Linked DNA regions of Alloyangia pacifica. The protein of the gene in region 2 interacts with the protein of the main gene of each other region in a pairwise test. Links are inferred from orthologs where the notes say so. Each region holds a gene or a part of one and is shown on either strand. Other genes may lie near its edges.

The links.
Region 1: the proteins of rlmB (region 2) and tsaE interact in binary tests that used the Escherichia coli proteins (3 or more experiments, as listed by UniProt). The link is inferred for Alloyangia pacifica from one-to-one orthologs.
Region 3: the proteins of rlmB (region 2) and CEW88_RS06100 interact in binary tests that used the Escherichia coli proteins (3 or more experiments, as listed by UniProt). The link is inferred for Alloyangia pacifica from one-to-one orthologs.

The regions. Positions count from the first base shown.
Region 1 is NZ_CP022189.1:81,979-91,992, reverse strand. Bases 3,274-6,136 are described here. They hold tsaE (tRNA (adenosine(37)-N6)-threonylcarbamoyltransferase complex ATPase subunit type 1 TsaE), read right to left. Parts: upstream 5,005-6,136; coding sequence 4,543-5,004; downstream 3,274-4,542. Other genes in these bases: CEW88_RS00345 (PAS-domain containing protein), read right to left, coding at 5,053-6,136; CEW88_RS00355 (aminoglycoside phosphotransferase family protein), read right to left, coding at 3,587-4,546; CEW88_RS00360 (nucleotidyltransferase family protein), read right to left, coding at 3,274-3,587. Also shown: double-strand break repair protein AddB, read right to left, coding at 1-2,920; more of CEW88_RS00360, read right to left, coding at 2,913-3,273; more of CEW88_RS00345, read right to left, coding at 6,137-6,558; sensor histidine kinase RegB, read right to left, coding at 6,663-8,051; CEW88_RS00335 (SCO family protein), read left to right, coding at 8,194-8,829; CEW88_RS00330 (ActR/PrrA/RegA family redox response regulator transcription factor), read left to right, coding at 8,907-9,461; CEW88_RS00325 (GNAT family N-acetyltransferase), read right to left, coding at 9,567-10,004. UniProt on the Escherichia coli protein: Required for the formation of a threonylcarbamoyl group on adenosine at position 37 (t(6)A37) in tRNAs that read codons beginning with adenine.
Region 2 is NZ_CP022189.1:689,667-699,798, reverse strand. What follows is about bases 2,977-5,957. They hold rlmB (23S rRNA (guanosine(2251)-2'-O)-methyltransferase RlmB), read right to left. Parts: upstream 4,867-5,957; coding sequence 4,087-4,866; downstream 2,977-4,086. Other genes in these bases: CEW88_RS03350 (3-deoxy-D-manno-octulosonic acid transferase), read left to right, coding at 5,259-5,957; CEW88_RS03360 (hypothetical protein), read right to left, coding at 3,717-4,037; ribB (3,4-dihydroxy-2-butanone-4-phosphate synthase), read right to left, coding at 2,977-3,608. In the rest of the region: CEW88_RS03385 (hypothetical protein), read left to right, coding at 1-577; CEW88_RS03380 (hypothetical protein), read right to left, coding at 898-1,209; transcription antitermination factor NusB, read right to left, coding at 1,454-1,936; CEW88_RS03370 (6,7-dimethyl-8-ribityllumazine synthase), read right to left, coding at 1,933-2,484; more of ribB, read right to left, coding at 2,487-2,976; more of CEW88_RS03350, read left to right, coding at 5,958-6,473; CEW88_RS03345 (NUDIX hydrolase), read left to right, coding at 6,509-6,976; CEW88_RS03340 (DUF1178 family protein), read left to right, coding at 7,037-7,486; CEW88_RS03335 (SDR family oxidoreductase), read left to right, coding at 7,497-8,141; CEW88_RS03330 (aspartate kinase), read left to right, coding at 8,354-9,613; ptsP (phosphoenolpyruvate--protein phosphotransferase), read left to right, coding at 9,918-10,132. UniProt on the Escherichia coli protein: Specifically methylates the ribose of guanosine 2251 in 23S rRNA.
Region 3 is NZ_CP022189.1:1,267,267-1,272,194, forward strand. The notes cover bases 1-2,961. They hold CEW88_RS06100 (NAD(P)H-hydrate dehydratase), read left to right. Parts: upstream 1-683; coding sequence 684-2,240; downstream 2,241-2,961. Other genes in these bases: glnA (type I glutamate--ammonia ligase), read right to left, coding at 1-72; CEW88_RS06095 (P-II family nitrogen regulator), read right to left, coding at 173-511; CEW88_RS06110 (acyltransferase family protein), read left to right, coding at 2,671-2,961. In the rest of the region: more of CEW88_RS06110, read left to right, coding at 2,962-3,747; CEW88_RS06115 (serine hydrolase domain-containing protein), read right to left, coding at 4,695-4,928. UniProt on the Escherichia coli protein: Bifunctional enzyme that catalyzes the epimerization of the S- and R-forms of NAD(P)HX and the dehydration of the S-form of NAD(P)HX at the expense of ADP, which is converted to AMP.

The DNA.
Region 1 (10,014 bases), 610 kb from region 2 along the record:
TCTCCCGTTCGGCGGCGTCGATCACGTCCCATTCGCCGAAGCGCGAGAGATGATCGTAGTCGGAAAAATCGGTCTCGCTGAGCATGGCGGCGCGGGCGGTATAGCCGCGCTCCGGCTCGAACCAGCGGGTCATCAGGGTCTCGAACTGGCTCCAGACCTTGGCAGGCGGCACCTCGTCGAGCGGGGCCTCGACCTCGGCAGGGTTTGTCGAGACCGAGACGAAGACGGCGCGCGCGGCATGGCGCGGGTGCAGGTTCGGAAAGGCGCCGCGTTCGACCATCGCCGCCTCGAGCAGCAGCTGCTTGTCGAAATTCTTTTGCTGCTTGGCAGTGGGGGCAGCGCCGGTCTTGTAGTCGTAGAGGTGCGCATTGCCCTTCTCGTCGATGTCGATCCGGTCGGCGGTGCCCTTGAGGGTAAAGCCGAGCGCGGCAATGTCGCTGGAGCCGCTGGTTTCGAAATGCACGGGGCGGGCCAGACTTTGCCGTTCAGACTCGGTCCGGGTGAACCAGTCGGCGATGCGGGCGATGCGCGATTGCCAGACGTGGCGGGTCACCGGGAAGGGCAGCACCTCGGGATCGCCGATCACCTCGGCCGCCTTGGCGCGCAGGGCCTCGGGGGTCAAAAGCCCCGGATCAGAGACGGTTTCGCGCACAAATTTCTCGAACACACGGTGGATGAGGATGCCGCGCAGCAGCGCATCCGGGGCGCGTTGCAGCGGGTTGAGCGGGCGCAGCCGCAGCACGCGCTTGGCGTAGATGGCATAGGGGTCGCGGATCAGCGTCTTGATCTCGGTGACCGAGAGCTGCCTCGGCCGCGCCGCGACGGGCGGCACCGGCGAAGGACGGGCGGCAGAGGGCGCCTTGATCGGGGCCTCAACCTGCCGCGCCAGCGCCAGCCAGTGACGGCCGCGCGCCTGCATCGCCTTCAGCGCCTCGGGCCCCTGCTTCGCGGGCAGGCCGTTCATCAGGTTCATCAGTCGGTTCACCCAGCGCGCGGGAACCGTCTCGGCGTCGTCGGACTTCAGCGCGCGGGTGAGCCAGACCTCTTCGGCGGCGACCGCCTGCTGGAAGTCATGCGCGGCAAGGCCGATATTGCGCTCGGGCAGGCGCAGTCCCGCCTTGTGGCGCATCCTGCGGTTCAGCCACGGATCTGCACCGGGGATCTCCGGCCAGCTGCCCTCGTTCAGCCCGCCGAGGATCAGCAGCTCGGCGCCCATGACGCGGGCCTCGAGTGTGCCCCAGATCAGGATATGCGGGTGCGGCGCGTCGCGATCGCGCACCTCACCCTTGGCAAGGATCGCGCCGAAAAGGTCGGCGTAATCGCGCGCGTCGAGGTCGGTGCCGTGGCTGGCCTCGCCCTCGAGCTCGGTCACCACCTGCCTTGCCTTGCGCCCCGCGCCTTCCTTCCAGAGCTCCGACTCGCCCATCTCGGGACCGGCGGCGATGGCCTCAGCCCGTTCCACGTGAATCATCAGCCAGTCGCTCAACGCGCGCGTGCCGTATAGCGGTGGCTGGCAGAACGTCTCGGCGACCCAGGTCGCCCAGTCGGGGAAACCGGCGGCCTCGCCCCACGCCTCGATCAGCTCGGCTTGCGGGAAGGGCCAGCTCTTCTTGCGGATGTGCAGTTCCAGTTCGCGGGTGGCGCGCAGGTGGTTGTTCCGCTCCGAGCCGCTGTGGGTCAGCGGGTGCTTGAGCAGCGACAGCAGGCTCTCGGCGGTCAGATCGCGCTGGAATAGCGCCGCCACCTGCCGCAGAAACCGCCCCGGCGGGGTCAGCTGCAGCGGGATGCCGGCGCTGTCGTCGGGCACGATGTCCCAGCGGTCCAGCGCCGCGGTCACCTGCCGGGTCAGCATCCGGTCGGGGGTGATCAGCGCCGCGGTGGTGCCGTCCTGCGCCGCCTGCCGCAGGCGCAGGGCGATGGCCATCGCCTCTTCGCGCTTGGAGTTGGCCTCGACCAGCGTCAGCTTTTCCGTCGCTTCGGTCAGATCGGGCAGATGCACGCCTTCGGAGCGCCACTGGTCGGTAACCGGCGCCGGGCGCAACGCGAGCGAGACCAGCCGGTTGCGCGCCGCGCTGGGCGGTGTCTGTTCGTGCCAATGCGGCACGCGCATCGGGTCGAGCGCGAGGTCGAGCAGCAGCTTGGCGAAGCGAAACTGCGGATGGTCCTCGGCCGAGAGCGCGTCGCTCAGGCCGCCCCAGACCGGGCCGGGCGTGTCGAAGTCGAAGCCGGGCAGCACCACCGCGCCCTGCGGCAGGCGCGAGACCGCGCACATCAGCTTGTAGGCGCCGCCGCGCGAGCCGGTGGAGCCGGCGACGATGATCGGATGGGTCGGCGGTGCGGCCTCCCAGCTCTTCAGCTTCTCGTCCAGCGCATGGCGCTGGAAGGCGGTGCGGTCCGGCGCTTCCTCGCCCTGCTCGAAGTAGCGCTGCACGATGCCGAGGAAGCTGAGCGCGCGCTGCCAGTGGCCCGACTCGTCGCTGACGTCGAGCGCGGCGATCTGGTCTGGCGACACGCCTTCGTCCTGCATCTCGTCCATCAGCGTGGCGAGGCTGTCGGCCAGATCGAAGAGCGCCGCGCGGGGGGCAAGGTCGGGCTGGGCGTAGAGCAGTTTCGACACCAATCCGGTGAGTTCGAGCCTGCGGCGCAGCGGCGGCACCGGCGCGGGCAGGTCGCGCAGCGCGGCGGGGTCGGCCATGTCGGTGAGCAGCCGGATGCGCGGCAGCAGGATTGCGGGGCCGGTATCGAAGATCGCCTTCACCCGCCGCGCCATGCGGCTGGTGTTGAGGATCAGCTCGACCCTGGCCATTTCCTCGGGCGGGCGGCCCGCCATGCGCGCGCGCAGCCCCGCGACCAGCGCGGCGGGGAAGTCGACGCCGGGGGCGAGGCCAAAGATGCGGGGCGTGCCGGAGGGCTCAAACATGGCGCGCCAGCATCTCTTCGGCGAGGAGGATCCCCTCGGGGTGGCCGACATCGGCCCAGTGGCCGGGGTAGCTGGTCCCATAGAGGCGGCCCTGATCGCCCATCCGCTGCCACAGCAGCCGCAGCGAGAAGGCGTCGTCGGGGATCTCGGCCAGAAGCTCGGTCTTGAGGATCTGTGCGCCGGTGTAGACCTGATCACCCTTCCAGCGCAGTTGACCATCGCCTTCGAGGGTGAAGTCTCCGGCGCCCTTGCGGCCCACGGCATTGGTCAGCGGCACGCAGAGCAGCAGCGCGTCCATGCGGGCGGGGTCCCAGGCCTCGGCGAGCAGGTGCAGCGGGTTCGGCCCGGCCCAGACGGCATCGGTGTTGAGCGTGTAGACCGGCTCGGGCCCCAAGAGCGGCAGCGCGTGGCGCAGCCCGCCGCCGGTGTCGAGGATCTGCGGCTGCTCGACCGAGACCACGACCCCGCTGCGGTCGAGATGCGCGGCGACCTGCTCGGCGCGGTAATGGGCATTCACGACGCGCGTGGGCAGGCCCGCCGTCAGTTCCAGCGCATGGTCGAGCAGCGGCTTTCCGGCGACTTCGATCAGCGGCTTGGGGCGGTCGGCGGTAAGCGCGCCCATGCGCGTGCCGAAACCCGCGGCAAAGAGCATCACGGCGTGGGGCATCAGGATTTCAGCCTTTCAAGGGTCTGCGGCGTGGGCGCGGGCAGGGCCGGCTCGAGCAGGGCGCGCAACTCGGTCAAAGCCGGATGGGCGAGGTCGGTCTGCAGGTTGTTCCAGACGCGCGGAATCAGGTCGATGTACTGCGGCTTGTCGCGGGTCTTGGCGAGCGAGGCGAAGATGCCGAGAATGCGCAGGCTGCGCTGCACGCCGAGCACGGCGAGCGCGCTGCGGAAACGGGCCTCCTCGGCGCCGGTTTCCGCGAGATAGTGCCTGATGCAGCCCTCGGCAGTCGCCTTGGAGACATCCCGCCGGGCGTCCCGGATCAACGAGATCAAGTCATAGGCGCGCGGGCCTTTGAGGGCATCCTGGAAGTCGAGCAGACCGGCGCGCGCGGCGCCTCCGCGTTCGGGCAGCCAGAGGATGTTCTCGGCGTGATAGTCGCGCAGGATCATCACGTCGGTCTCGGGGGCGTGCTCGGCGATCAGATCGTGCAGCGCCGCGATGACCCTGTCTCGCGCCTCGGGGTCGTGGCGTGCGCCGCTGCCGGGACAATAGGCGTCGAAGACGAGGCCGGTGATCCGCGACAGGTGCGCCGCGTCGGCCAGCGGCAGGTCCTCGGGCGGGGCGTGGCGGTGCAGGGCGATGAGCGCGTCGGTCGCCACGAGATAGAGCCGCTTTTCGGTCTCTGCATCGGTGCAGAGTCGCGCGACGAGCCCGTCGCCGAGGTCTTCCAGAAGCAGCTTCCCCGGCGCTTCCGCCAGCACCCGCGGGGCGCTGAGATCGATCGACAGCAGGTGCCGTGCGAGCCGGGCAAAGAGCGCCACGTCGCCCTCGGGGTCGTCCATGAGGATGGCGCTCTCGGCGCCGCGGGTCAGCCGGGTATAGCGGCGCGACGAGGCGTCGCCGGCGAGCGGATGCGCCTCGGCATCGCCCCAGCCCGCATTGAGCAGAAAATCTTTCACCAGAGCCCCTCCAGGCGGCTGTCCCAGCGCGCGTCCTGCCAGTCGAGCGTGACCTGCCGGGTCTCGTCGCCGGTGACCTCGAAGCTGAGGCTCAGCGCGGCGGCGGGCGTCAGGTCCTGCAGCCGGTCGGGCCATTCCACCAGGCAGATCGCCTCGTCGAAGGCCTCGGTCAGCCCCAGCTCAACCACCTGGTCAGGGTCCGAGAGGCGGTAGAGGTCGCTGTGCCAGAGCTCGCCCGTGGGCACGTCGTAGACCTGCACCAGCGTGAAGGTGGGCGAAGGCACGTCCTCGGGCTCGTCCATCAGCGACTGGATCAGGCAGCGGGCGAAATGGGTCTTGCCCGCCCCGATGCCGCCGATCAGCAGCAGCACGTCGCCGGGGCGCAGGCGCGGGGCGAGCGTGGCGGCCAGCGCACCGGTGGCGTCTGGAGAGGGCAGGGACAGGGCGCGCGTCGTCATGGCGGGAAGATACAATCCCCGCCCGCACGCGCAAGCGGCATCGGGGTGTCAGCCGGGGACGTTCGCCATCCGGGGATCGTGACTGAAGCGCAAGAGCGTCGCGCCGCCGGTCATCGGGCTGACCTTGCACATGAGCGGCCGGCCGTCCCGCAAGAGCAGCGGCGCCTCCCAGGCGGCGCGGTCGCCAAGGCTCAGCACGAAGTCGCGGATGTCACCCCAGATCGGGCTGGGGGCGCAGGCGTCCTGCCAGGAGGCGGTGGCCTCGCTCACCGACAGATCGGCCACGCAGGTGTCGGGATCACTGCCCCAGAGCCCGCGATAAGCTTCGTTGCAGGAGCTGAGAACCCCCTGGGGTGAGAAGACCGCCACGGCCTCCTCGAGGCTGTCGAGCACCGAATGGGCCTGGTCCAGCTCTTGCCGAAAGCGCCGGGTGAGGGTGATTTCGGAGCTGATGTCCTCGAACAGAAAGGCGATCCCGGCATCTGGATGCGGCCGCCCCGTGATCCTGTAGGTCAGGCCCGCGGGCAGCTCCCATGTCTCGATGTAGAGATCGGAGGAGGCCGCGGCGATGAGCCCCGTCAGGTGTTCGCGCCAACCCTTGTAGTTTTTCGGCTCGGGCATCATGCGCCCTTCGCGTAGCGAGTCGAAGACGCTCATGACGTTTGGGCGGGCGCTGAGGAATTCGGCTTGCAAGCCGGTGAGGTCGATCAGCGCGGGATTGAACAGCACCAGGCGGTGATCGCGGTCGAAGACCGCGAGGCCGATGGGCAGATGCGCGAAGATACGGGTCAAGGTCTGCAGGAAACTGCGCTGGTTTATCTCGGCCCGGATGATGGCGTCGATATTCGTGGCGAAATGCATCCAGCCGTCGCGGTTGCGATGGGACTGCACCTCGTACCAGTAGCGGCTGTCCTCGCCGCGCGCGCCAAGAGCGGTCCGGCTGCGGCGCGTGTCGCTGCCGTCGGGGGCGACCAAATCGAAGGGTGCGGGGCCAGTGGGCGAAGCGTCGACCTGCGCGCAGGCGTCTTCGTAGGCGGCATTGCTCCAGACCACGTTTTGCGTCTCGTCGGTCTGCCAGATCGGGCAGGGCACCAGGGCCAGGGCGCGGCGCAGGCGGGGCAGCTCGTTCAACTCGGACTGCAGCTTGAGCCGCGCACCCGCGGCCATGGGCTCGGCCTCGATCAAGAGCCGAAGCGCGGGGCCCTCTGGACGGACCAGCAGCCGGGCGCCGGATGCCCCGACGGCGGAAAAGCTTGCTGGCTCGGCGGGCAGGGTTTCGGGCAGCGGGCCGAAATAGACCTCGAGCCGCGGCCGCAGCGACGGCCAGTCCGGCGTGTCGCCGGGCTCGGTTTCGAGAAAGTTTCGCGCTGCCCGGGTAATGTCGGCGACCCTTTGGCCGATCATCAGAATTTCGGTTTCGTCGTCGCGGCAACTCGGGCTTTCGTCCGCGCGCCCCGAGGCGGGCGATGCGTGGGACGAGCGCAAGCCGTAGGTTCCCAAAAACGCCGCGATACCAGCGCCGACTCCGATGGCGAGCGCGATTGTGAGCTCCAATCCGGCCTCCGTTCCGTTGGACGTTTGGCCAGATTACGGTCTTACTGGTTAATAGCCGGTTAATTTTGAGCGAGCGATCAAGAGCGGTGCGCAGAGGGGTGAGGTCAGGCGCCGAAGGCGGGATTCTCGCCGAGCGGGGTGCCCGGCGCGGTCTCGGGCGCGACGATGGCCACGCGCGGCCAGACCAGTTCGACCACCGCGCCCCGGCGTGTGCCCGGAGGCTCGGGTGCGGTCGGATCCGAGCCATTGGCGAAGCTCAACTCGGCGCCGGAGCGCTCCAACAAGGTCTTGGCGATGAAAAGGCCCAGCCCCATGCCCTCGTATTCGGGCCGGGCGCGGCGTTCGGCCTCGGTCTTGCGGCGGCGGATCATCGGATCGCCGATCCGGCCTATGAGATGCGGCGGGAAGCCCGGCCCGTCGTCGATGATCCGCACGGTGACGCTTTGCGCATCCCAGCCGGTCTCGATCCAGACCCGGCTGCGGGCGAAATCGACGGCATTCTGCACGAGATTGCGCAGCCCGTGGATCACCTCTGGGTGACGCAGGATCTGCGGCATGGGCAGATCGGTGTCGCCGATCGTCTCGAGGCTGACGTGCTTGCCGCGGTTCTCGTGCGGCTCGGCTGCCTCGCGGATCACCTCGGTGAGCGGGGCAGTGCGCAGGTGCAGATCGTCCTTCCCCGCCCGGCCCATGGAGCGAAGGATGTCGCGGCAGCGGTCGGCCTGCGTCCGGATCAGCCGTGCGTCCTCTTGCAGTTCGGGGCGATCGTCAAGCTCTTCGATGAGCTCGGCCGAGGTCAGCTTGATGGTTGCCAGAGGCGTGCCCAGCTCATGCGCCGCCGCGGCCACCACGCCGCCCAGGTCGTTGAGTTTCTGCTGCCGCGACAGCGCCATCTGGGTGGCGTTGAGCGCATCTGACATGGCGTTCATCTCGGTGGTGACCCGGCGGGCGTAGACCGACAGGAAGACCAGAGCGATGGCGATGGCCGCCCATTGGCCGAAGACGAAGAGATCGGGAATCTGCAGCACCTGCCCGTCGACCGTGTGCAGCGGCACATGCGCAAAGACCATGCCCGAGATCAGCAGGAAGGCAGTGACGTTGAGCACGATGGTCGAGCGCAGCGAGAGCATCACCGCCGAAACGGTCACCGGCCCCAGCACCATGACAGAGAAGGGATTGTGCAGCCCGCCGGTGAGATAGAGCAGGAAGCACAGCTGCAAGAGGTCGAACATCACCATGAGGAAGTTCTCGGCTTCCGACAGGCGCTTGGTCTCGGGGAAGATCAGGCTGGCGACGAGGTTGCCGATCACCGAAATGCCGACGGCGAGATAGCACAGGCCGAGCGGCAGCTGCAGATCGTAGACCGATTGGGCCACCACAAGCGCGGCGATCTGGCCGACGATGGCCACCCAGCGCAGCAGGATCATCGTGCGCAGCCGGATGAAGGTGCTGCGTTCTTCCTGCCAGGGCAGGACCAGGTCCGTCGGGCTCATGCCGGTGTCTTCTTTCGCATGGTTTCTTGGCTTGCGCCCCGGGGGGCAATCGTTAGGTCTGGGAGTGTCATGCTTGGGTTGGGGATTTGCAATGCGCCTCGCCCCGGCGCCGGCCTGATCGATCCCCGGGAAGGAACCCGCCATGAAACCCGCCACGCTTGTCGCCATTGTCGCCGCCGGCGGCCTCGTCGCCCTTTCCGCCGGGATCTGGATGGCAACCCAATGGGGCCGGGGGGACGATCCCTTTGCCGACTGCCGCGAAGGCGTGGTGGCTGGCGGGGCCGGGGCGATCGGCGGACCCTTCGAGCTGGTGCTCCCCTCGGGAGAGACGGTGACCGACGCCGATGTGATCACCGAGCCGACGCTGCTTTATTTCGGCTACACCTTCTGCCCGGACATCTGCCCGCTCGACAATATCCGCAACGCCGATGCGGTCGACCTGCTGGCCGAGGCCGGCTATTCGGCGACGCCGATGATGATCTCGGTCGATCCGGCGCGGGACACGCCCGAGGTCATGGGGCAGTATGCCGCGAACATTCACGACAAGATGATCGGGCTGACCGGCTCGGAGGCGCAGGTCGCGCAGGCCGCGAAAGCCTACCGCGCCTATTACAAAAAGAACGACGAGGATCCCGAGTTCTACTCGGTGGATCATTCGGCCTTTACCTACCTCGTCCTGCCGGGCCTTGGCTTCGCCGAGTTTTTCCGCCGCGACGTGTCGCCGGTGCAGCTGGCCGAGCGTACCACCTGCTACATCAATCGCATGGGGCCGGCTTGATTTGACCGCATGTCGCGGGCGGGATAAGAGATTTTCTCATACGGCGCTTCAAGCCGGTCCATAGGACGGGGGCCTCCGTGGCGGAACTCACACAAGACGACCTGGGCGACGATCGCTCGCTGCTGCTTGTCGATGACGACGAGCCTTTCCTCAAGCGGCTGGCCAAGGCCATGGAAAAACGCGGCTTCGAGGTCGAGATTGCCGAGTCGGTCGCGGCCGGCACTGCCATCGCCAAGGCGCGTCCGCCGGCCTATGCCGTGGTCGACCTGAGGCTTGAGGATGGCAACGGGCTCGACGTGGTCGAGGTGCTCCGCGAGCGGCGCCCCGACAGCCGCATCGTCGTGCTGACCGGCTATGGTGCCATCGCCACCGCCGTCGCCGCGGTGAAGATCGGCGCCACCGACTATCTGTCGAAGCCGGCCGACGCCACCGACATCACCAATGCCCTGCTGTCGCGCGGCGACGACCTGCCGCCGCCGCCGGAGAACCCCATGAGCGCCGACCGTGTTCGTTGGGAGCACATTCAGCGGGTCTACGAGCTTTGCGACCGCAACGTGTCGGAAACCGCGCGGCGTCTCAACATGCACCGCCGGACTTTGCAGCGCATCCTCGCGAAGCGCTCGCCGAAGTGAGGGGCAGCGCCCGGGCAAGCGCAGCCTCCGGCGGCGGTATGCCTGCCTAGGAGAAATCAGGGGCCGCGCTTCGCAAGGGCGCGGCTTCCGTCTGTCCGGCAGGGCTCAGAGGTCGTAGCGCTTGAGCACCTTGTCTACGGTGCCGCCATCGCCGAGCCGGTAGTCGCGGATCGTGCCGTAGTCCTCGAAGCCGCGACTCTGATAGTAGATCAGCCCGCCCTCGTTGTCGGCGCGGATCTCGGCGTTGATCCAGGCGTAGGCTTCGTCGCGGCAGGCGGCGCGGGTGGCTTCGAAAAGCGCCGAACCGATGCCGAGCCCGGTGCGGCCGACCCGCGCAAAAGTTGCGATCTGCGCGACGGTGTCACCATGTTGCGGGTGCGGCTCGACCCATTGGAAGCCAAGCAACGTGCCCGCCTCGTCCTCTGCAACGTGCCAGACGGCGCGCGGCGTGCCCATCCAGTGGCGCAGATCCTCTCCGCTGACGGGCTGTGTCATCGCCGTGGTGCCGCCCTGCGCGATGATCTCGTTGAGCAGCTCGGCCATCGGCCGCGCA
Region 2 (10,132 bases):
GCGCCGCACCTTCGCCCCGAACCGCGACCTGCCGCCGCTCTCGCCGCTACGCGATCCCGGCAAGCTGCCCAACCGGCTGACGCTGACCCAAGGCGATGGCGCGACCTGGCGGCTCGAAGGCACCATCGCCGAGGGCGATGCCGAGCGGATCATCTCCGCGCTCGACGAGGCACCCTCGCTGGACACGCTGATCCTGCAGAGCCCCGGAGGCTCGGTGCCCGACGCGCTGGCCATCGGGCGGCACGTGCGGCAGATGGGGCTCGAAACGCGCATGTTGGAGGGCGAATTCTGCTACTCCGCCTGCCCCTACCTTCTCGCCTCCGGCACAACCCGGGACATCGCCGAGGGCGCTTCGGTCGGGGTGCATCAGCACTATTTCGGTGAAAGCACAATCCTGCCCGCCTTTGTCGCGGTCGAGCAGATCCAGCGCGGCCAGGGCGAGGTGATGGAGTACCTCGAGGAAATGGGCATCGACCCCATGGTGCTGCGCCCCGCGCTGGCCACACCGGCCGATCAGATCTACATCCTGCTGCCCGAGGAACTGACCCGCTACAACTTCGTGACAGAAGAAAGCTAACGGAGCGCGGCTTGCCCCTTGTCGCGAGGGCCAGCTGCCACTATCTCCGGCTCAGGCGGGTTCTGACCTTTGCGTGCATGGTTGCATTCCGGTGGCCTTAAGCAATTCCGAGGGAGTTGGCTCTGTCCGGGCCCTGGTCCGGTTACCTGACGCCCACCTGTATATACAGGTCCTCGGGAATGAGATAACCCCACGGAAGGACCGGTTCCCGCCGCTTTTCCCCAGATGGCAGACAGCACCGACAGCGCACCCCGCCGCGCCCGCGCACGAAAAAAGCGCCCCGCGAGGAGGCGCTTCGAATCATTTCCGCCGTATTGCCTTCAGAGAAGGCGGCGCGGCTTTTGCTCGACAGGGATGCGGATCGGCATCGGCTCGAGCGCCATGCGTTTGCCCCCCGCGGGCCGCGAATGATCGCCCGACATGCGCATCACGGTCATCGCGAATTGCGCCCCGGCAAACACCAGACCATTGAAAAGCCACAGGAGAAACACTGCCAGCATGCCCGCGTCGGTATGGGTCACCAGGTGCTGCAGGTTGCCGACGTTCTGCCAGAGCAGCAACGCGACGAAGCCCGCCGACAGGCCGAAGCCGATCGCGCATTGGGTGATGTAGAGGCGGACGAGTTTCGGCATGTGACTCTCCTTTATCAGGCGGAACAAGCGTAGCGGACCCACGTCAAAGCACAAGACCCGCAGAATATTCCGCTCCGTCACAGCCAAATGTAGGGGGGCCAAAGCCAAACGCAAGCCGCGCTTCCGCCAGGGCAGCGGGGACCATCGCAGAAGGGCCGGTCACGACGCGCGCGACCGGCCCTTTCTTCCAGGTCCCAACAGTCCAGGGAGGCGCGGTGCGGAGAGCCCCTGCCTCTGCAGATCCTCAGAACGCCTCGGGCTTCGCCTCGCGCGCCATGTGGTCGAGCACCGCGTTGACGAATTGCACCTCGCGTCCGTCGGTGAAGAAGGCGCGGGCCACGTCGATGAACTCGGTGATCACCACTTTCGGCGGCGTGTCGAGTGCCACCATCTCGGCGCCGGCGGCGCGGAACAGCGCGCGCAGGATCGGGTCGATGCGGTCGATCGGCCATTTCGCCACCAGCGCGCGGTCGGTCATCTGGTCGATCTTGCCCTGCCAGTTGACCGCCTCGCCGACGATCTTGCCAAAGAGATCCACGTCCCCTTCCACCAGTTCCACGCCCTCTTCGACCTCCGCGCCGAAGCGGTAGTCGAGGAATTCACGCATCGTCTTCTCAGCCGTCGTGCCAGAAAGCTCCATCTGGTAGAGCGCCTGCACGGCGTAGAGCCGGGATGCGGATTTCATACGGCGTTTCTGATTGCCGGAAGGGGGGACCGGGGTCGTCATGCGCTATGCTTTCCTTTGGAAGCGCCCGCGATCTGGTATTCATCCTGGGCGGGCACGAATCCCACCCCCTTGCGGGCGCCGCCCCACCTACGGGTCAGCGCGACAAGATGCAAGGCTGCAGCCGCGGCTCCGCCTCCCTTGTTCTGGCCGGCCGATTCGGCCCGCACGCGCGCCTGCTCGTAGTTCTCGACCGTCAGGATGCCGTTGCCGATGCAGAGCCCCTGCAGGCCAAGCAGCGTCAGCCCGCGCGAGCTGTCGTTGCAGACCGTCTCGTAATGGGTGGTCTCGCCACGGATCACGCAGCCGAGCGCCACGTAGCCGTCGAAGTTCGACATGCGCTCGGCGATGCCGATCGCGGTCGGCACTTCCAGCGCGCCGGGGACCTCGACGATCTCGTGGAAGCCGCCCGCCGCCTCGATCTCGGCGATGGCACCGGCGATCAGCTCGTCGGCGATATCCTTGTAGTAGGGTGCCACGACGATGAGGATCTTCGCCGGCCTGTCGAACTCGGCGCGCGGCAGGGTGTAATGGGTTTCGTTCGAGGCCATCTTCACTCTCCGATCTTGCGGGTGCCCACGATCTCGAGCCCGTAGGCCTCGAGCCCGACAACGCGCGGGGTGGGCGAATTGGTCAGCAGCACCATCTTCGACAGGCCGAGCGACGAGAGAATCTGCGCCCCGAGCCCGTATTGACGCAGGGTGCGCGGAGAGACGTCGTCATGCAACTCAAGCTTCATCGACGTGTCGCGCAGCAACACGACCACGCCGCGCCCCTCATCGGCGACAGCCTTCATCGAGTCGCGGAACTCGTCCGAGCGCCCGCCATGTCCGGTGCCGATGATGTCGAGCATCGGATCGAGCGCATGCATCCGCACCAGCACCGGCTCGTCGCCGGAGATGTCGCCCTTGGTCAGCACAATGTGCTCGTCGCCGTGGGACTGGTCGGTGTAGATACGCATGTTCCAGTCGCCGCCGAATTCCGACCGGATCACCTCTTCGGAGCGCACGCGCACAAGGTTGTCGTGGCGGCGACGGTAGGCGATGAGATCCGAGATCGTGCCGATCTTCAGCCCGTGGCGCTGCGCGAAGGCGACCAGCTCGGGCAGGCGCGACATGGTGCCGTCCTCGTTCATGATCTCGCAGATCACGCCGGCGGGGTTCAGCCCTGCGAGCCGCGAGACGTCCACGGCGGCCTCGGTGTGGCCGGCGCGGACCAGCACGCCGCCATCCTTGGCGCGCAGCGGGAAGACGTGGCCCGGGGTGGCGATGTCCGCCGCGCCCTTCGAGGCGTCGATGGCCACGGCGACGGTCTTTGCCCGGTCGGCAGCCGAGATGCCGGTGGTCACGCCCTCGCGCGCCTCGATCGAGATGGTGAAGGCCGTCTCGTGGCGCGAGGAGTTGTTGACCGACATCAGGTGCAGGCCCAGCTCGTCGATGCGCTTCGAGGTCATCGACAGGCAGATCAGGCCCCGGCCATGGGTGGCCATGAAGTTGATCGCGTCGGGGGTCGCCCATTGCGCCGGGATCACGAGGTCGCCCTCGTTCTCGCGGTCCTCGTGGTCGACGAGGATGAACATCCGCCCGTTGCGGGCATCCTCGATGATCTCCTCGACCGAGGAAATCGCGTCTTTCCAGTTTTCTTCAACCGGTCCCGGGTTTTCGTAGTCCGCCATGTCGCCTCGCATTTCGTCCCCCGCCAAATAAGACAGGAGGGCAAGAAAGACTAGGCCGGTTTTTGTGCGCCACCGTGCGGCATCCTGTGCATGACTGGGCGCGCCGCTTCAGTCGAAGATGTCCTCGAGCAGATCAAAGATCCCCTTGGCCGCCCGTTGCGCCGGAGAGCGCCGTTTCTTGAGGTGCTTCTTCGCCATCTTGCGCGCGGCCTTCTCGGCCTTGCGCTGCGTTTTGGAGGGATGCGGCATCGGCCTCGCCTGCGCCGGGGCAGGACCGGTGGCGCAGCGCCCGGTATCGGACTTGAGGTTCTTGAGCTGGCGCAGCGGCGCCCCGCAGGAGGCGCAGCTGAGTTCGTGGCGCTGCGTGCCGCTCAGAACGAGCGCGGCGCGGCTTCCGCAGTAGCAACAGGTGGCAATCGTCTGGACCATGCCCCCGATATGGGCGCGCCGCCGCCCCGCCGCAAGTTCGCGCCCCGGATCAGGGCCTTGCGGCGTAGAGCGCCACTGCCGCCGCGTTTGACACGTTGAGCGAGCCGAAGCCGCGCGCGAAGTCGATTTTCACCAGCTGGTCGACAGTTTCCTTGGTGCGCTGGCGCAGCCCCGGCCCCTCGGCGCCCAACACCAGCGCCACGGCACGGTCGCGCCTGCCGTCCATCGCGGCGTCGATGCTGACCTCCGCCTCCCCGTCGAGGCCAAGAACGATGTAGCCCATCCCCTGCAGCGCCACGATGGTGTCGGCGAGGTTGCGCTCGCGCAGGTAGGGCTGGCGCTCGAGCGCACCAGACGCGGTCTTTGCCAGCGCGCCGGTCTCCGGGGCCGAGTGATGCAGCGTGCCGATCACCGCCTGCGCGCCGAAAACCTCGGCCGAGCGCAGGATTGCCCCGACGTTATGCGGATCGGTGACCCGGTCGAGAAGCACCAGACGGGGGGGCGTGTCGCCGTCTCCCAGCGCCACATCCTCGAGTCGGCCCCAGTTCAGCGGCTTCACTTCCAGTGCCGCCCCCTGGTGCACGGACTGCGGGTCAAGCGGCGCTCCGAACTTGCGAGGATCGTGGACCTCGGGCTCGATCCCGCCCGCTTCCAGCGCGTCTTCCAGCTTGGATTTTGCGTTTAGTGTCAAGATCAAGCGCAGCTTTTCGCGCTTGGGGTTCATCAGCGCATCACGCACCGCATGCAGGCCGAACAGCCAGACGGTCTCGGCCGCCTTGGCCTTCTTCCCCTGTTCCTTCTCGACCACCCATTTCGGTTTCTTGACCATGGCACGCGTCCTTTTTTCCTGAGCTTCGGTCTCTGCATCGCCCCGTGACGCGCTGCAAGATATTTTCCTGTTGACGACCCTTTTGAGTGCTTGTAGTCAGCGCCCCACGACGCCGGTCATACGGCGCCGGACGCCAGAGACTGGCGGAAAGTGGGCGACAGGCCGCAAGGTGTGGCAGGGGACTGTAACTCCCTCGCGGAGACGCACGCCTGGTTCGATTCCAGGGTCGCCCACCACTTTCCCTCTTCGGAAACATCTCCTTATATATCAATATATATATCAAGCTTCCGGCAGCGCGGCACCCCCGCGTGCCCGAGTGTTGCGGCGCTTGGCCCTTCGGCCTAAGTGCCGTTTTGATATAACGATCTTGCCCCGAGGACCCTGTCCCGCCAATGTTGCGCTACCGTCTGCTTCTGTCCCTTTTCGCGGCCATCGTGCTTGGCCGGGCCGCGCTCAAGCGCGACTGGGACGGGATTCGCGCGCGGCTAGGCCATGGCAAGGCGCAGCCCGGCGCGCATGTCTGGCTGCACGCTGCCTCGAACGGAGAGCTGGCCTCGGCGAAACCTGTGATCGAGGCGCTGCTCGCCGCCCGACCTGGGATGAAGCTGCTGGTCACCTGCAATTCCCAGTCGGGCGTTGCGCTGGCGCAAAGCTGGGGGCTCTGCGCGCGACTCGCACCGCTCGACCTCGCGCGGGCCTCGAAGCGCCTGCACCGGCGCTGGAACGTGACCAGCCATATCACCATGGAATCCGAACTCTGGCCGAACCGCCTGCTGAGCTGCCCCGGCCCGGTGCTGGTGCTGGGCGGACGGCTCACCGAGAGCACAGCCAAGGGCTGGCGCTTCTTCGGCGGACTGCAGGCACGGGTGTTGCACCGCGTCGCCTTCCTCTCGGCCCAGGATCCCGACTCGCGCGACCGTTTCGTCGCCGCCGGGCTGCCCAAGGCGGCGCAGGGGCCGGTGGTTGATCTCAAGGCTCTCTACACCCCTCCCGACCAGCACGACGCTGCGCTCGAGGCCGAATTTTCCCGCGCCCGCACCTGGCTCGCCGCCTCCACCCACGAGGGCGAGGACGAAACCGTGCTTGCAGCCCACGCCGCGGCGCGGAAGCAGGACCCCGGACTGCGGCTGATACTCGCCCCGCGCCACCCGCATCGGGCCGAGCAAATTACCCGGCTGGCCGCCGCGCAGGGGCTCAGCTGCGCGCGCCGCAGCCTCGGCGAGCCGCCGAGTGGCGCCGAGGTCTACCTGGCCGACACCCTGGGAGAGATGGCGCTCTTCTACCGCCTTGCGGGCCGGGTCTTCATCGCCGGCACGCTGACCGACCGCGGCGGCCACACGCCCTACGAGCCCGCGGCCTTTGGCGATGCGCTGACCCACGGCCCCGACGTGCGCAACTTCCGCGTGCCCTTTCGCCTGCTCGACGACGCCGGTGCCGCCCTTCCCATCGAGGACGCAGCGGGCCTTGCCGCCGCGCTGCTCTCGCTGACCGAGGAGAAGGCACAGCAGCGCGCAGGGGCCGCGGCCCGCGCGCTGCTCGCTCCGGAGGCATCGGCGGACGAACTTGTTTCCGAGCTGACACAACATATGGACGCAGCTGCCAAATAGGCGCATCCTCCTCTAAAAACGAGCAGGACAACAGGATGGGCGCTTCACTGGACATCGTTTCTCGCGGACCGGGCATCAGAACCCTGCCCAAGCGAACCCATGTGCAATATGCGGCGCTCTGCTACCGCGTCCGCGACGGCAAGGTGCAGATCCTCCTCATCACCAGCCGCGGCCGCAGACGCTGGACCCTGCCCAAGGGATGGCCGATGCAGGGCCGCAGCCCGGCCAAGGCCGCCGCGCGCGAGGCCTGGGAAGAAGCCGGGGTAAAGGGGCTCGTGGACGAGCTCTGCGTCGGCGGCTACAGCTACCAGAAGCGCAGTTCGAACCGGCCGCATATGGCATTGGTCTATCCACTCGAAGTGGTGGAGCTCGACAAGAAGTTTCCCGAGCGGCGCGAGCGCAAGCAACGTTGGGTCAGCCCGAAGCGTGCCGCCGAGATGGTCGATCACCCGGAACTGGCCAAGCTGCTCCTTGGCTTCCGCCCCTTTTCCCGCAAGCACTGACATCGGCTTGAACCTGCGCGGATTTTGACTAGGTAAAAGGGATCATTTCGGAACTGCCGCATGATCCAATACTCACTCAAATGCGCGGATGACCATCGCTTCGACAGTTGGTTCCAATCCGCCAGCGCCTTCGACAAGCTGCATGCCGCGGGCATGGTTGCCTGCGCCGTCTGCGGCACGCCAAAGGTGGAAAAGGTGCTCATGGCCCCGCGCGTGAACAGCGGCGCCGCGCGCCCCGAAAGCGCGCCGACCCCCGCCAAGGAAAAGCCCAACCTCTCCGAGCCCTCCTCGCCCGCCGAGCAGGCGCTGCGCGCGCTGCGCGAGCACGTCGAAAAGACCTCGGACTACGTTGGCCGCGATTTTGCCCGCGAGGCGCGCGCCATGCACAGCGGCGATGCTCCGCACCGCCCGATCTGGGGCGAAACCCGAGGCGACGAGGCCAAGGCCTTGATCGAGGACGGCGTGCCCGTGGCGCCCCTGCCCTTCATGCCGACACGAAAATCCAACTGAAAGACATGCCATGACCCTGCTGATCACCGGCGCGAACCGCGGCATAGGCGCGGCGCTCGTAAAGACACTCTCGGCGCGTGGGCACGAGGTGCTGGGCACGGCGCGACACACCCCCGGGCTGCTGCCGCTCGACGTGAGCGACCCGGCCTCGCCGAAGGCACTGGCCGAGCACCTCGGCGAGAGCAAGCTCGACGCGCTGATCTGCAACGCCGGGGTCTACCTCGACAAGCCGGAACCGCTCGACACCGGCTACCCGCCCGAGATGTGGGCCGAAATGTTCGCGGTCAATGTCACCGGGGTCTTCCTGACGGTGCAAGCGATGCTGCCGCTGCTGGAACGGGCCGAGACGCCGAAGATCATGATCATCTCCTCGCAGATGGGCTCGAACGCGCTGGCCAAGGGTAACGCGCTGATCTACCGCGCCAGCAAGGCCGCGGCGCTGAATCTCGGCACCAACCTTGCCGCCGCGCTGAAGCCGCGAGGCATCGCCGTGGGCATCTATCACCCCGGCTGGGTGAGCACCGAGATGGGGGGCAGCGGCGCCGAACTCACCCCCGAGCAATCCGCCGCCGGGCTCGCCGATCGGCTCGACGCGCTGAGCCTTGGGACCACGGGCTGCTTCGAAACCTGGGACGGCCGCGCGCACGCCTACTGAGCGCCCGGAGCGCCGCCGGACCCCGGCGGCCGCGCTCTCGCAAAGCCGCAAACGAAGAACCGCGAAGCCCCGGCGGCCCCATCTTTTCGAATATGCCAGAATGCTCCGGACCCACGCAGTGATCGCTCGCGGCGGGCGCGCAATCCCCTTGCGCAGCCCCGCCCCCCCAAGTAAAGCACCGCTGATTCAAAGGACCATGCCGGGGAGGCGCCATGCCCGTTCTCGTGATGAAATTCGGCGGCACCTCCGTCGCCACGCTTGACCGGATCCGCCGGGCCGCCAAACGCGTCGGCGTCGAAGTGGCCAAGGGCTACGACGTGATCGTCATCGTCTCGGCCATGTCGGGCGAGACCAACAAGCTCGTCGGCTACGTCGAGGAGACCTCGCCGCTGTTCGACGCGCGCGAATATGACGCCGTCGTCTCTTCGGGCGAGAACGTGACCGCCGGCCTGATGGCGTTGACGCTGCAGGAAATGGATATCCCCGCGCGCAGCTGGCAGGGCTGGCAGGTGCCTCTGCTGACCACCTCGGCGCATAGCGCCGCGCGGATCGAAGGCATCCCCCCCGAGAACATCAACCGCAAGTTCGCCGAGGGCATGAAGGTGGCCGTGGTTGCCGGCTTCCAGGGCATCAGCCCCGAGGGCCGGATCACCACGCTGGGCCGGGGCGGCTCGGACACCACCGCCGTCGCTTTTGCCGCAGCCTTCGAGGCCGAGCGCTGCGACATCTACACCGATGTCGACGGCGTCTACACCACCGACCCGCGGATCTGCGAGAAGGCCCGCAAGCTCGACCGCATCTCCTTTGAGGAAATGCTCGAGCTGGCCTCGCTGGGCGCCAAGGTGCTGCAGACCCGCTCGGTCGAACTCGCCATGCGTTACAAGGTGAAGCTGCGGGTCCTCTCCAGCTTCGAAGAACAGTCGGACGACGCCGGGACGCTCGTTTGCGACGAGGAGGATATCATGGAATCCAAAGTTGTGGCCGGTGTGGCCTTTTCGCGCGACGAGGCCAAGATGACCCTCGTCACCATCGCAGACCGTCCGGGCATCGCCGCCGCGATCTTCGGCACGCTGGCAGATGCCGGCGTGAACGTCGACATGATCGTGCAGAACGTCTCGGAAACCAACTACAAGGGTCATGAGGGCGGCGTCACCGACATGACCTTCTCCTGCCCGGTCAACCAGGTGAAGCGCGCGGAGAAGGCACTGGCCGATGCGCAGGAAGCCGGCACGCTGACCTTCGACAAGCTCGAATCGGAAACCGAGGTCGCCAAGGTCTCGGTCGTCGGCATCGGCATGCGCTCGGCGGCCGGTGTGGCCGCGAAGATGTTCAAGGTGCTCTCGGACGAGAACATCAACATCCAGGTCATCACCACGTCCGAAATCAAGATCTCCGTGCTGATCGAACGCAAGTACATGGAACTCGCGGTGCAGGCCCTTCACGACGCCTTCGAACTCGAAAGGGCCGACTGACCGGAGGCGGCCCGGGGCCTTCCGGCTTCCCGCGCACCCCGAAAATCATCGATGGCGGCGCCTCTCGGGGCGCCGCTTCTTTTATTGGCTAGGGCGACAGTTCTTTTCCGCGCCTATATGCGCGACAATCTTCCCGGAAATACCGCTTTGCCGCGGCGATCCCTTCTCAAAGGCGCGGAAAGGCGCGGCAAATGGTCGTTTCAACGCGCGGGAATTCGACCGTCCTATTTGATCCCGTTTCCTTTCTTCGGGCAAACCGCATATAGCTGATCCCAAGCGGAACGGAATGAAGACGGGCAGCAAAATGCCGGATGGCACGGAAAGCGAAAGCCGCAAGCTTCTGGGGCGGCTGAGAGACACGATGGCCGAGGATGCCGCCGGGCAGGCGCGCCTCGACAAGATCATGCATCTGACCGCCGATTCCATGGGCTCCGAAGTCTGCTCGATTTACCTCTTCCGCGACGAGGACACGCTCGAGCTCTGCGCCACCGAGGGCCTCAAAAAAGAGGCCGTGCACCA
Region 3 (4,928 bases), 570 kb from region 2 along the record:
GTCGGTAAAGCGGATGTCGACGTAGGCTACGTCCTCATCCTTAATAAGCTTGAGAACTGCGTCCTTGCTCATTCCCTTCTTCCCTTTCTGTACTTGGGTCCGGTGTGTTCTGATGGTTTCAGCTCGCCGCGCGTCCGGTGGCGCGCGGGAGATGACGCAGGGCGGTTTCGACTCAGAGCGCGTCGGAGCCGGATTCGCCGGTGCGGATACGGATGGCCTGCTCGATGGGGCTGACGAAGATCTTGCCGTCACCGATCTTGTCGGTTTTCGCGGCAGAGATGATCGCCTCGATCGCGGCGTCGACCTGATCGTCGTCCAAGACGACTTCGATCTTCACCTTCGGAAGAAAATCAACCACATACTCCGCGCCCCGGTAGAGCTCGGTGTGGCCTTTCTGACGACCGAAACCTTTCACTTCGAGCACGGAGAGGCCTTGGATGCCTGCGTCCTGCAACGCTTCCTTAACCTCGTCGAGCTTGAACGGCTTGATGATCGCCTCGACCTTCTTCATGGCCCTGTCTCCTCGTTTTCCCGTGTCGGACCCTGCCAGACCACTTCTCATCGACCGCGACAATCGGATAGGGTTTCCGGGCAAGGAAATATGAGGCGATTTTTGGCATGTGGTTATTTTTTGCGCAAGTCGCTTGTGAAATGAGCAGAATTGAATCGCGCATGAGCGCCGCATGAGCGTCCTTTTGACGGCTGCACAAATGCGCAGCGCCGAGCGGACAGGAATGGCCCGCGGGGCTGGCAGTGGCGCCGATCTGATGGAGCGGGCGGGGCAGGGCGTGGTCGCGGCGCTGCTGGCAAGATGGCCCCAGCTTGCCATTGCTCCTGCACATGCGCTGGTGCTCTGCGGACCGGGCAACAACGGCGGCGACGGCTTCGTCATCGCGCGGCTTCTGGCCGGGCTCGGCTGGCAGGTGGAGGTCTTTCTGCTGGGCGATGCCGAGCGCCTGCCGCCGGATGCGCGGCTCAACCACGACCGCTGGTCGGCGCTCGGTCCGGTGGGCCGGCTGCCCTTCGACGCGCCGCCCGTGGCCGCCGGACCCAAGGGGGTTCTGATCGACGCGCTCTTCGGCACGGGGCTCACCCGCGGGCTCGGACCGGAGGTGGCGCAGGTATTCTCCTGTTTGGACGCGCCGGGATTCGCTGGCTGGCAGCGGGTGGCGGTGGATCTGCCCTCGGGGCTCTGCGCGGATTCCGGGCGGCGCATCGGCGGTGACGATGCCGCGGTCTTCGGCGCGGACCTCACGGTCAGTTTCCACGCCGCCAAGCTGGGGCATTACCTTGGGGAGGGGCCCGCGCTCTGCGGCGCGCTGGAGGTGGCAGAGATCGGCCTGCCGGACGGGCTGGTGGCAGATCCCGCGGCGCTGATCGAGGCGCCGACCTTCCCGCTCGCCAAGCGCGCAGGGCATAAGTACGGACATGGTCACGCGCTGGTGCTGGGGGGCGGCTTCGGGCGTACCGGCGCCGCGCGTCTGGCCGCGCGTGCGGCACTGCGGATCGGCGCGGGGCTGGTGACGCTCGCCGTGCCGGGCGCGGCGCAGATGGAGGTCGCGGCGCAGATCACCGCGCTGATGCTGCGCCGGGTGGAGGCGGGGGAAGACCTCAGCGCAGTCCTCGAGGACGGGCGTCTCAACGCGCTCTGCCTCGGGCCCGGCCTTGGGATCGAGCGCGCGCGCGACCTGGTGCCCGTCGCGCTTGCGGCAGGCCGGGCGACCGTGCTGGATGCGGACGCGCTGAGCGCCTATTCGGACGCCCCCGAAACGCTCTTTTCCCAGTTGCATCCGGCCGTCGTTCTCACCCCGCATGATGGCGAGTTTGCCAGGCTCTTCCCGGACCTTGCCGCGCGCCTGTCTGCGCCTGCGCAGCATGGGCCGGCCTTTTCGCGGGTCGATGCGGCGCGGGCGGCGGCAGAGCGGGCGGGCTGCACCCTGCTCTTGAAGGGCCCGGACACGGTGATCGCCGCTCCGGGAGGTCCGGCTTCGGTCCATGCCGCGGCCTATGGGCGGGCCGCCCCCTGGCTCGCCACCGCCGGGGCCGGCGATGTGCTGGCCGGGCTGACCTGCGGGCTCCTGGCGCGGGGCGCCGCGCCGCTGCAGGCCGCGCAGACCGCCGCCTTCGTGCATGTCGAAGCGGCGCGCCACTTCGGTCCCGGGCTGATCGCCGAGGATCTTGCCGAGGCGCTCCCGTCCGTCCTGCGCGATCTGGGGGCTGGGGGCGCTCCCCCGCCCTAGCGGGCCCCGCATAAAAATGACCGTAGGGGCGCCGCAAGCCTCGGGGCGATTTTTCCTCTCGCGTCGCCCGAGGCACTTTGTTAGATATCCAGCCGATCCGGGTGCCGCGCGCACCTGCGTGCGGGTGTGGCGAAATTGGTAGACGCACCAGATTTAGGTTCTGGCGCCGCAAGGCGTGGGGGTTCAAGTCCCTTCACCCGCACCATTTTTCTCGACCTTCAGGCATGAGCGGCCAGCGTGACGGCTCTGTGGATCATCTCCGCAGGTGTCGGGTGGCGCGTTAAGAAAATATTCTTCTTCCTTCTGCCAAAGATGGATCCGGCGGTGTTCGATATCGGCGGCAGGTGCATTTGCGCCGTCCGGCGGGCGCAGGGATCCGGGGCTTGTGGCAGTCCACGCCGCGCTTTGGTGCCCACCGCCCGGCGATCGAATGGCGAAAGAGGTTTATGTGTTACGACAGAGGATCCCAACGATCGCCGACCGCGCTGCGGGCCGCGACAACAACTTCAATCTCCTGAGGATGTTGGCCGCGATCGGGGTGCTCATTTCGCATGCCTATCCGATCAGCCTCGGCCCCGGCGCCGAAGAGCCCCTGGCGCTCGCGCTGAGAGGGTGGTCCTTGGGCAGCCTCTGCGTGATGATCTTCTTTGCGATCTCAGGGTTCTTTATCGCGCGCAGTTTTGCCACGAAGGCGTCGGTCAGCGATTTCCTGCGGGCCCGGGCGCTGCGGCTCTTTCCGGCGCTGATTGTGGTGCTGGCCCTGACGGTTCTTGCTTGCGCAGGGCTGAGCCAGGTTCCGGTCGACGTCTACCTGGCTGCCACGCCGGGCTATGTCCTGCGCAACTTGACGCTGGTCTTCCCTCACTATGACTTGCCGGGCGTCTTCGTGGCCAATCCCTACGGGCCGGCAATCAACGGCTCGCTCTGGACGCTCAACTACGAAGTCCTGTGCTACCTCGGAGTCGTCTTCTGTGGCCTTCTGGGGCTGCTCGTGCGCCCGGGTCTGTTCGGCCTCGCATGCGTCAGCCTCAGCGTGGCCTGGGCCGTGACCGAGGCGAGTGACCTGCATCCACGTCTGGCGGCGCTGGCGAAACTGGCGCTGCCCTTCGCCGCCGGAATGTCGCTATGGGTCTATCGCGAGAAAATTCCGCTTTCGCCGTGGCACGCAGCATTCGGCGGCGTGATCGCCGCGGCGTCCTGGTCGACGCCGCTGTTCCACCCGCTTCTCATCTTGGCGGTGAGCTATGCGATCTTCGTCCTTGGCTACGCGCGGCTGCCATGCCTTCAGATCTACAACCGCCTTGGGGACTATTCCTATGGAACCTATCTCTACGCCTTCCCGGTGCAGCAGTTCCTGGCCTGGGCGGGCCTAACGTGGCCGCTCTGGAACATGGCCTGTGCGCTGCCCATTACGCTCGTCCTTGCGGCGTTGTCTTGGCACCTGATCGAGGCGCCGGCGTTGCGGTGGAAAGGAGGCGCGTCGCGGCGGCTGGCCGCAGCGGGCTGAGGGCCGGGTTTGCCGCGGAGAATCTGTGATCTTGGATCCGGCCAGCGGGGAGACTCCCTTCCGGATCAGAATCGGTGTGTTCGGAGTCAGCGCAGGTCTTGCCTGCTTTGCGAGCGCAGAGCAGGTGGCGGCCTATGCAGAGGCCAAAGCGCCGCCACATCATCTAGTCCTTCGACTTTCCCACGATTGATTCTCGTAGAAATCTCGGCAACCGAGAGGTGAGAACGCTGGACGGAATCACCTACATGACCCAACGTCACATTTGGTCCGTGAGTGGGCTGACATGCCTGACGATCCTGCGGTGCAAAGAGCCGGAATTTCCCGGTGCCGAAGGGGAGGGCGTTACATATACAAAAGTCCTTTTTTAATACCAGTTGCCCCGGGTTTGGAAAATCTTTCCATTTTCCGGGGCTTTTGGTTGGGTCGCTTCCAAGACGAGCTTCAGCTCGGCGGGCCGCCCATCATTCCGCGCTTGGTGACGCTGCGCGGTTCCCGCGAGTTCACCGCAAAGGCCCAGAGTGGTCGCCCGACCCGGCGAAAGATTCAGACCAAGGGGATTTGCTTCATGGGTTTGCCACCATCGGCATGGAAGGCGTCAGGCACAGGCTTTCCTTGGAGTGTGACCTCCGCGACGCTGGCTGCGCTTGCCTTGCTGCCTCGGGAAAAAGACCGGGTGGCGACGTCATCTGGCGGGGGAGGATACCGATAGCTGGCTGGCGTTCGGGCTAGCTCGCTGTCTTGGAGGATGAATAGCCTCCCCTCGGGCGCGGAGCAAGAGGCAAAGCGGAAAAATATCAGGAAATCATATAGTTGATAGTTTTCATCGGGTTCGTTCGGTTGGGGCGCTCCCGGCAATCTCGGGTCTTGGCCCTCCGCGAAGCGCGACCGGATCTGGCGGCTTGTCAAGGACGTGCGCGTCCACGCGCCGCTTGGATCTCGACCGGCCGTCACGCGCAAACGTGGTGCACGGCTGCGCTTTCCGCGACGCCTTCTGCCGCGCCCCCGGCAAAGCTTGCGACGGTCACTGGCGGCTTCGCGTCCGGGAAGTGGTAGACTGCGTTGACGCAGAAGGGACCGCTGCCGGAATGGCCGAGCGCCCGCCCGACAGCGCCGGTCCTTCCGGTCATCAGCCCGAGCGAATATCCGCAATCGGTCCAGGGACGCCCGTCGAGCGCGCCGCC